Regions from separate parts of the Pseudomonas fluorescens group sp. PF-69 genome, predicted to be linked through region 1. Evidence: predicted binding sites of a transcription regulator. Region 1 holds the regulator's gene; the other holds the start of a gene.
The links. The regulator sigma-54, encoded in region 1, starts transcription at its own class of promoters, with help from an activator protein. The targets are predictions, from matches to a motif close to ANTGGCATNNANNTTGCTNT.
Positions count from the first base shown of each region.

Region 2: flgB (flagellar basal body rod protein FlgB) is a predicted target of sigma-54. The motif match lies at 2,487-2,506, and genes of this name have one in related genera.

Region 1 covers NZ_JBTMNC010000001.1:529,093-533,506, forward strand. Annotated here, with positions in the region: gene lptB (LPS export ABC transporter ATP-binding protein) at 1-642, shown strand, start outside; gene ACX3YF_RS02495 (RNA polymerase factor sigma-54) at 827-2,320, shown strand; gene hpf (ribosome hibernation-promoting factor, HPF/YfiA family) at 2,395-2,703, shown strand; gene ptsN (PTS IIA-like nitrogen regulatory protein PtsN) at 2,716-3,180, shown strand; gene rapZ (RNase adapter RapZ) at 3,183-4,040, shown strand; gene ACX3YF_RS02515 (HPr family phosphocarrier protein) at 4,056-4,331, shown strand.
Region 2 covers NZ_JBTMNC010000001.1:3,117,370-3,121,783, forward strand. Annotated here, with positions in the region: gene flgA (flagellar basal body P-ring formation chaperone FlgA) at 1-381, opposite strand, end outside; gene ACX3YF_RS14485 (chemotaxis protein CheV) at 465-1,397, shown strand; gene cheR (protein-glutamate O-methyltransferase CheR) at 1,444-2,271, shown strand; gene flgB (flagellar basal body rod protein FlgB) at 2,549-2,956, shown strand; gene flgC (flagellar basal body rod protein FlgC) at 2,960-3,403, shown strand; gene flgD (flagellar hook assembly protein FlgD) at 3,419-4,141, shown strand; gene flgE (flagellar hook protein FlgE) at 4,173-4,414, shown strand, end outside.

The sequences.
Region 1 (4,414 bases):
GGTCAGATCGTTGGCCTGCTAGGCCCTAACGGTGCCGGCAAGACCACCTGCTTCTACATGATCGTGGGCCTGGTGCAGGCCGATCAGGGCCGCATACTGATCGACGACCTGGACGTCAGCCACCAGCCAATGCACGGCCGCGCCAAGGCCGGTATCGGCTATCTGCCGCAAGAAGCGTCGATCTTCCGCAAACTCTCGGTCGCCGACAACATCATGGCGATCCTCGAGACCCGCAAGGAACTCGACAAAGCCGGTCGCCGCAAGGAGCTGGAAAGCCTGCTGCAGGAATTCCACATCAGCCACATCCGCGACAACCTCGGCATGAGCCTGTCCGGTGGTGAACGCCGCCGCGTGGAAATCGCCCGGGCATTGGCCACCAACCCGAAATTCATCCTCCTCGACGAGCCCTTCGCCGGCGTGGACCCGATTTCGGTCGGCGACATCAAACAGATCATTCATCACCTCAAGGCCAAAGGCATTGGCGTGCTGATCACCGACCACAACGTCCGTGAAACCCTCGACATCTGTGAAACCGCCTACATCGTCAACGATGGCCAATTGATCGCCGAAGGCGACGCTGAAACCATCCTGGCCAACGATCTGGTCAAGGAAGTGTATTTGGGCCATGAGTTCCGCCTGTAAGCACCGAGGTGTCTGGCTAGTCGACCGAGCGCTTGTCTCGATAAAAAATCAACACTTTTTTATTGTTACAGCGCTCTAGGCAAACACTTCAGTTTCAGGCATATAATTTGCTTATGTTTGGCGCTCCGGCGCCCTGTAGTGGATGGCGCATGTGCGCCGGCGAATAAGGTGTTTAGCCCCTGCCATGAAACCATCGCTAGTCTTGAGAATGGGCCAGCAGCTGACGATGACACCGCAGCTGCAACAGGCCATCCGCCTGCTCCAATTGTCGACCCTGGACCTGCAACAGGAAATCCAGGAGGCCCTGGAGTCCAATCCGATGCTCGAACGCCAGGAAGAAGGCGACGACTTCGATAACAGCGACCCCTTGGCCGACAACGTCGAACAGAAACCCAACCCCGACATTCAGGAACCCTCCTACCAGGAAAGCGCACCGACGGTTGATAACCTCGAGGAAGGCGACTGGAACGAGCGTATCCCCAACGAACTGCCCGTCGATACCGCCTGGGAAGACGTTTACCAGACCAGCGCCAGCAGTCTGCCGAGCAACGATGACGACGAGTGGGATTTCACCACCCGCACATCGGCCGGTGAAAGCCTGCAAAGCCATTTGCTGTGGCAATTGAACCTGGCGCCCATGTCCGACACCGATCGCCTGATCGCCGTGACCCTGATCGATTGCATCAACAATCAGGGCTACCTGGACGAGACGCTCGAGGAGATCCTCGAAGCCTTCGACCCGGAGCTGGACATCGAGCTGGACGAAATCGAAGCCGTCCTGCACCGTATCCAGCAATTCGAACCCGCCGGGATCGGCGCCCGCAACCTGGGCGAATGCCTGCTGCTGCAATTACGCCAGTTGCCAGCTAAAACTCCTTGGCTCGCCGAAGCAAAGCGCCTGGTCACCGACTACATCGACTTGCTCGGCAGCCGCGATTACAGCCAGCTGATGCGCCGCATGAAGCTCAAGGAAGATGAGCTGCGCCAGGTGATCGAACTGGTTCAGAGCCTCAATCCGCGCCCGGGCTCGCAAATCGAATCCACTGAAGCCGAATACGTGGTTCCCGACGTGATCGTGCGCAAGGACAACGAGCGCTGGCTGGTGGAACTCAACCAGGAATCGGTTCCGCGTCTTCGGGTCAACGCCCAGTACGCCGGCTTCGTGCGTCGCGCCGACACCAGCGCCGACAACACGTTCATGCGCAATCAGTTGCAGGAAGCCCGCTGGTTCATCAAGAGCCTGCAAAGCCGCAATGAAACCCTGATGAAAGTTGCCACCCAGATCGTCGAGCATCAGCGCGGCTTCCTGGAATACGGCGACGAAGCCATGAAACCGCTGGTCCTGCATGACATCGCCGAGGCGGTTGGCATGCACGAGTCGACAATTTCACGGGTGACCACACAGAAATTCATGCATACCCCTCGGGGCATATATGAACTGAAGTACTTTTTTTCCAGCCATGTCAGCACCTCCGAAGGCGGCGAATGCTCGTCCACGGCGATCCGCGCGATCATCAAAAAACTGGTTGCCGCGGAAAATCAGAAAAAGCCGTTGAGTGACAGCAAGATCGCTGGTTTACTGGAGGCACAAGGCATTCAGGTGGCTCGCCGCACCGTCGCCAAGTACCGCGAATCCCTGGGGATCGCGCCTTCGAGCGAACGCAAGCGGTTGATGTAGAGCCACGCCACAGCGTTCCAGTGGTAGATCATTTGATCTACCGCTTTATGCACTGGCAACGAAGGAGAAGCTGTATGCAAGTCAACATCAGTGGACACCAACTGGAAGTGACCGAACCTCTTCGCACCTACATCGGCGAAAAACTCGAACGGTTAGAGAGGCACTTCGACAAGATCACCAACGTACAGGTCACGATGACCGTCGAAAAGTTGAAGCAGAAAATCGAAGCCACGCTGCATATTCCCGGCAATGAAGTGGTCGCGAACGCGGAACATACCGATATGTACGCGGCGATCGACGCACTGACCGACAAGCTGGATAAACAACTCAAAAAGCATAAGGAAAAGACCCAGAGCCTCCTACAGGGCGCTACCGGTCGTTAACACCCCCAACCCATGATCCGACTTGAAAGCATCCTGACCCCCGGCCGTTCCCTTGTGAACGTGCCGGGCGGCAGTAAAAAGAAAGCCCTCGAACAAATTGCCAACCTGATCGCCCGGGAAGTGCCGGATCTGGAGATGCAAGATGTCTTCGAGGCGTTGATTGCCCGTGAAAAACTCGGCTCGACGGGTTTTGGTAACGGCATCGCCATTCCCCACTGTCGCCTGAAGGGCTGCTCTTCACCCATCAGTGCCCTGATGCACCTCGATGCCCCCATAGATTTCGACGCCATCGACGGCGCACCGGTTGACCTGTTGTTCGTTCTACTGGTCCCGCAAGCCGCTACCGATGCGCACCTGGAGCTTTTGCGCCAAATTGCCAGCATGCTCGACCGCAAGGAAGTGCGCGAAAAACTGCGCAGCGCCCCGAGCAATGAAGCCTTGTATCAGGTTGTCCTGGACGAGCAAAACGGTCAGTAACCATGCGCTTGATCATCGTCAGTGGCCGCTCCGGCTCAGGTAAAAGCACCGCCCTTGATGTACTCGAGGACAGTGGCTACTACTGCATCGACAACCTTCCCGCCGGGTTGCTGCCGGAACTCGCCGAACGCGCATTGATCCACACCGAACTGGCACAGCCGCTGGTGGCCGTGTCCATTGATGCACGCAACCTGCCAAGTCACTTGTCGCGATTCCCCGAATTGCTCGAAGAAGTCCGCAGCCGGCATATCCAGTGCGATGTTCTGTACCTGGATGCCGACGAAGAAACCTTGCTCAAGCGTTTTTCGGAAACCCGTCGTCGTCACCCGCTGAGCAGTGCCAATCGTTCGCTGGCTGAAGCGATCAACGATGAAACCAGCCTGCTCGGCCCCATCGCCGACCTTGCCGATCTCAAAGTCAACACCACCAACCTCAACCTGTATCAGCTACGGGATACGATCAAACTGCGCTTGCTGAACCAGCCGGAACCCGGCACGGCATTCCTAGTGGAGTCCTTTGGTTTCAAGCGTGGCATGCCAGTGGATGCCGACCTGGTATTCGACGTGCGCTGCCTGCCCAATCCCTACTGGAAACCCGAGCTTCGAGCGCAGTCCGGGCTTGATCAACCCGTTGCCGAGTACCTCGCAGCCCAGCCGGATGTAGAAGAGATGTTCCAGGACATCTCCACCTATCTGCTCAAATGGTTGCCCCGCTTTGCCGCCAGCAACCGCGCCTATGTCACCATTGCCATTGGCTGCACGGGCGGGCATCACCGCTCCGTCTACCTGACCGAACGTTTAGGCAAGACGCTGCAACAATCCCTGAAGAACGTCCAGGTTCGCCACCGCGACCTCAGCTAAAGGATTCACACCGCGATGCCTGCTCAGGAAATCGAAATCATCAACAAGCTGGGCCTGCATGCCCGTGCTTCTGCAAAATTCGTCGGAGTCGCCGGTGAGTTCAAGGACTGCACGATCAGAGTCGGACGCACTCCGGAATCCACGGTCGACGGCAAAAGCATCATGGCAATGATGATGCTCGCGGCTGGCAAGGGCACCAAAATCTACATCAGCACCGAAGGCGAAGACGCGCAACGTGCACTGGATGCGTTGAAAGACTTGATCAACCGTTATTTCGACGAAGGCGAGTAAACGCCAATCCAGACCAAACCCGCTCAGTAGCCCAATAAAAAAGGCGCACCACCCAATCAGGTGGCGCGCCTTTTTTGTGACGA
Region 2 (4,414 bases), 2.6 Mb from region 1:
AAACAGGCGTACTTGAGCGGGTACGAACACAGTCCAGGGCGAAGCGCCTTCGCAGCGAACCTTGACCGTTACCCGCCCCAACGGCTTGGCCGGACTCTCAAGAGAGGCTGTCAATTCCTTGTCGCACATTGGCATGCGCAATCGGGGATCGAGCTGGTTGACCTGGATTTCGTAGCGACCTTCCGTTTGACTGGTGGCCAGATAGTCTTCTACGGTGAACTCAAGAAAGCCCTGAGTGACGCCGATAAGCATGTCAGGCAAGGTAACCGCGTCAGCAAGGGCAGGGCTGCCAGCGTTGAACAGGCATGCAGCCGCCAACACGCCGATTAATTTGCGGTAGGGTGTGGCCAGGCGTCGAAATAATGTCGGTTCTGTGTTCATAGAGAGATAAAAAGCAAGCGCCGTGCCGTTTAGAGATGAATGTGCGTCGCAACAACACTTAGCGTTGGTGTAGGAGTCTGGGCATGGCTGGTGTAATGGATTCGGTAAACCAGCGCACGCAACTGGTGGGGCAGAATCGCCTTGAGCTGTTGTTGTTCCGTCTTGACGGCCAGCAGCTGTATGGGATCAACGTATTCAAGGTTCGGGAGGTGCTGCAATGCCCCCAATTGACGCTGATGCCCAAGTCCAGTCCTGTCGTGTGCGGCGTGGCGAATATTCGGGGGGCGACCATTCCAATCCTTGATCTGGCGATGGCGACCGGCTCCGGGGGCTTGAAAGACAAGAACAATCCTTTCGTGATCATCACGGAGTACAACACCAAGACCCAGGGTTTCCTGGTGCGCTCGGTGGAGCGCATCGTGAACATGAACTGGGAGGAGATTCATCCACCACCCAAGGGCACTGGTCGCGATCACTACCTGACGGCGGTGACTCGGGTCGACAATCAGCTCGTCGAAATCATCGATGTCGAAAAGGTGCTGGCGGAAGTGGCTCCGACACCGGAAGCGATTTCGGTCGGCGTGGTGGACGTCGAAACCCAGCACAAAGCGCTCTCTTTGCGTGTGCTGACGGTCGATGATTCGTCGGTGGCGCGCAAGCAGGTCACGCGTTGCCTGCAAACGGTCGGCGTCGAAGTGGTGGCATTGAACGATGGTCGGCAAGCGCTGGACTACCTGCGCAAACTGGTCGATGAGGGCAAGAAGCCGGAAGAAGAGTTCCTGATGATGATCTCCGACATCGAGATGCCGGAGATGGACGGGTACACACTGACGGCGGAGATCCGCAACGACCCTCGCATGCAAAAGCTTCATATCATCCTGCATACTTCGTTGTCGGGTGTGTTCAATCAGGCGATGGTCAAGAAAGTCGGTGCCGATGACTTCCTCGCCAAATTCCGTCCTGATGACCTGGCATCCCGGGTGGTCGACCGGATCAAAGCAGCAGACATCAGCTAGGGGCGTTCGGCTCCTGGCAGTCAACACGATTTAAGAGGCGGTAGCATTGTCAACGGGTAATTTGGATTTCGAACAGTTCCGGGTATTCCTGGAAAAAGCCTGTGGCATTTTGCTCGGTGAAAACAAGCAGTATCTGGTCTCGAGCCGTCTCAACAAACTGATGGAGCAGCAGGGTATCAAGTCGTTGGGTGAGCTTGTCCAGCGCATGCAGACCCAGCCGCGCAGCGGTTTGCGCGAGCAGGTGGTGGATGCCATGACCACCAATGAAACCCTCTGGTTTCGTGATACTTACCCCTTTGAAGTCTTGAAGAACAAGGTGCTGCCCGAAGCGATCAAGGCCAGTCCCGGCCAGCGTCTGCGTATCTGGTCGGCGGCATGCTCGTCGGGTCAGGAGCCGTATTCGCTGTCGATGTCCATCGATGAGTTCGAGCGGGCCAACATGGGACAGTTGAAGATGGGGGTGCAGATTGTTGCCACCGATCTTTCCGGCACCATGCTGACCAACTGCAAGACCGGCGAGTACGATAGCCTGGCCATTGGTCGCGGCCTGTCACCTGAGCGACTGCAACGATATTTCGACCCGAAAGGGCCGGGGCGCTGGGTCATCAAGGCTCCGATCAAGAGTCGGGTGGAGTTCCGCTCGTTCAATCTGCTGGACAGTTACGCCAGCCTGGGCAAGTTCGACATCGTGTTCTGCCGCAACGTCTTGATCTACTTTTCTGCCGAAGTGAAGAAGGACATCCTGTTGCGCATTCACAGTACGTTGAAGCCCGGTGGTTATCTGTTCCTTGGTGCTTCGGAAGCGCTGAATGGATTGCCGGATCATTACCAGATGGTCCAGTGCAGTCCGGGGATCATTTACCAGGCGAAGTGATTCGTTGCTGGACAGAAAACGGGAGACCTCAGAGGGCTCCCGTTTTTTTATGCCCGGTGTATTCCTGCCAACACCTCGAGCCCGCTTCCAAAAACGCATGCGTTTGCCAATGGGGAAGCGGCAGAAAAGCGGCAGGCGGCGGAAAACGGTTGCCGCTTTTCTGGCATTGCCGCGTTGCCACTGCTCGCAAAGCCCCGGTTTACGGGGTTTCATGAATTGGCATGACGCTTGCTAAGTTCATCGTACGAAAAATCAGGTCACCCGAAGGTTTCCCGACATGAGCATCAGCTTCGATAAAGCGCTCGGTATTCACGAAAAGGCTCTGGGCTTTCGCGCTCAGCGCGCCGAAGTTCTGGCCAACAACATTGCCAACGCCGACACCCCGAACTACAAGGCTCGGGATCTGGAGTTCTCTAAAGTGCTCGAGGCACAGAGCGATAAAGCCAAGAACGGCACGTTCGCCTTGAACATGACCAACAGTCGTCATATCGAAGCCGAAGGCCTGGGTAATGGTGATGAGTCGCTGATGTATCGCACGCCGATGCAACCCTCGATCGACCAGAACACCGTGGACGCTCAATTGGAACAGTCGAACTACGCGGAAAACGCAGTCGGCTTCCAGGCCAGCTTCACGCTGCTCAACAGCAAATTCAAGGGGCTGGTGTCAGCCCTGCGCGGAGAGTAAGTCATGTCCCTGTCCAGTGTTTTCAACATTGCCGGTAGCGGCATGAGTGCGCAAACCACTCGTTTGAACACCGTCGCTTCGAACATCGCCAACGCCGAAACCGTCTCGTCGAGCATCGACCAGACCTATCGTGCGCGTCACCCGGTATTCGCCACCATGTTCCAGGGCGGCCAGAGCGGTGGCAGCGATTCGCTGTTCCAGAACCAGGACGCCGCCGGTCAAGGCGTGCAGGTCATGGGCGTGGTCGAAGATCAGAGCAATCTCGAGGCGCGTTATGAGCCGAACCATCCGGCTGCCGATGCCAAGGGCTACGTCTACTACCCGAACGTCAACGTAGTGGAAGAAATGGCTGACATGATTTCCGCGAGTCGTTCGTTCCAGACCAACGCCGAAATGATGAACACCGCCAAAACCATGATGCAGAAAGTCCTGACCCTCGGTCAGTGATAAGGGGCGACTCAGATGAGTGTTAGCGATTCGACCAGCGGTTTGAGCCTCAAGGATGTCTTGGCCAATTCTTCGGTCAAGACCAGCACCACGAAGGACAGTCTGGGATCGGCGGTCAGCAGCTCCACAGGCAACCAGACCCTGGGCAAGGACGCGTTCCTGCAGTTGCTGGTGACGCAACTGAAAAACCAGAACCCGCTGGACCCGCAGGACAACAGCGCGTTCGTGGCTCAATTGGCACAGTTCAGTAGCCTGGAAGGGATTACCACGCTCAACGATACGGTCAGCGGCATTGCCAGCAACTACAACTCGTCTCAAGCGTTGCAGGCTTCTTCGCTGGTAGGTCGTTCTGTTGTTGCCCAGACCGACACCGCAGTGGTCGACACCTCCAAGAGTTTAAACGGTACGGCGGTCGTACCTGCCTCGACGAATCCGGTGACGATCAAGATCACTGATACCGACGGCAAAGTTGTTCGCACCATCGACCTGGGCAGCCAGCAAGCCGGTAACGCCAGTTTCATCTGGGACGGCAAAAACGATGCGGGCGAAGTGGCCAAGGCCGGCACTTACAAGTTTGCGGCTACCGCGACTTACGACAGTCAGGCGACCTCGCTGGTGACTTACCTGCCGGCCACCGTCAACAGCGTGACCATCAGCCAGACCGGTGGCGAGATGATGCTGAACCTGGCAGGCCTGGGCAGTGTTGCCCTCTCCAAAGTACAGACCATTGGTATATAGAGCCGACTAACACGGCACAAAGGAGTGGAATATGTCTTTCAATATCGGCCTCAGCGGTCTCTATGCAGCCAACAAACAGCTGGACGTAACCGGCAACAACATCGCCAACGTCGCGACCGCCGGTTTCAAATCGTCCCGTGCAGAATTCGAAGACGTGTACTCGGCCACGCGCCTGGGTACCGGTAGCAAGACTGTCGGCAACGGCGTGCGTCTGGCCAACGTTTCCCAGCAGTTTGGCCAGGGCGACGTGAACAACACCGGCAACGTGTTGGA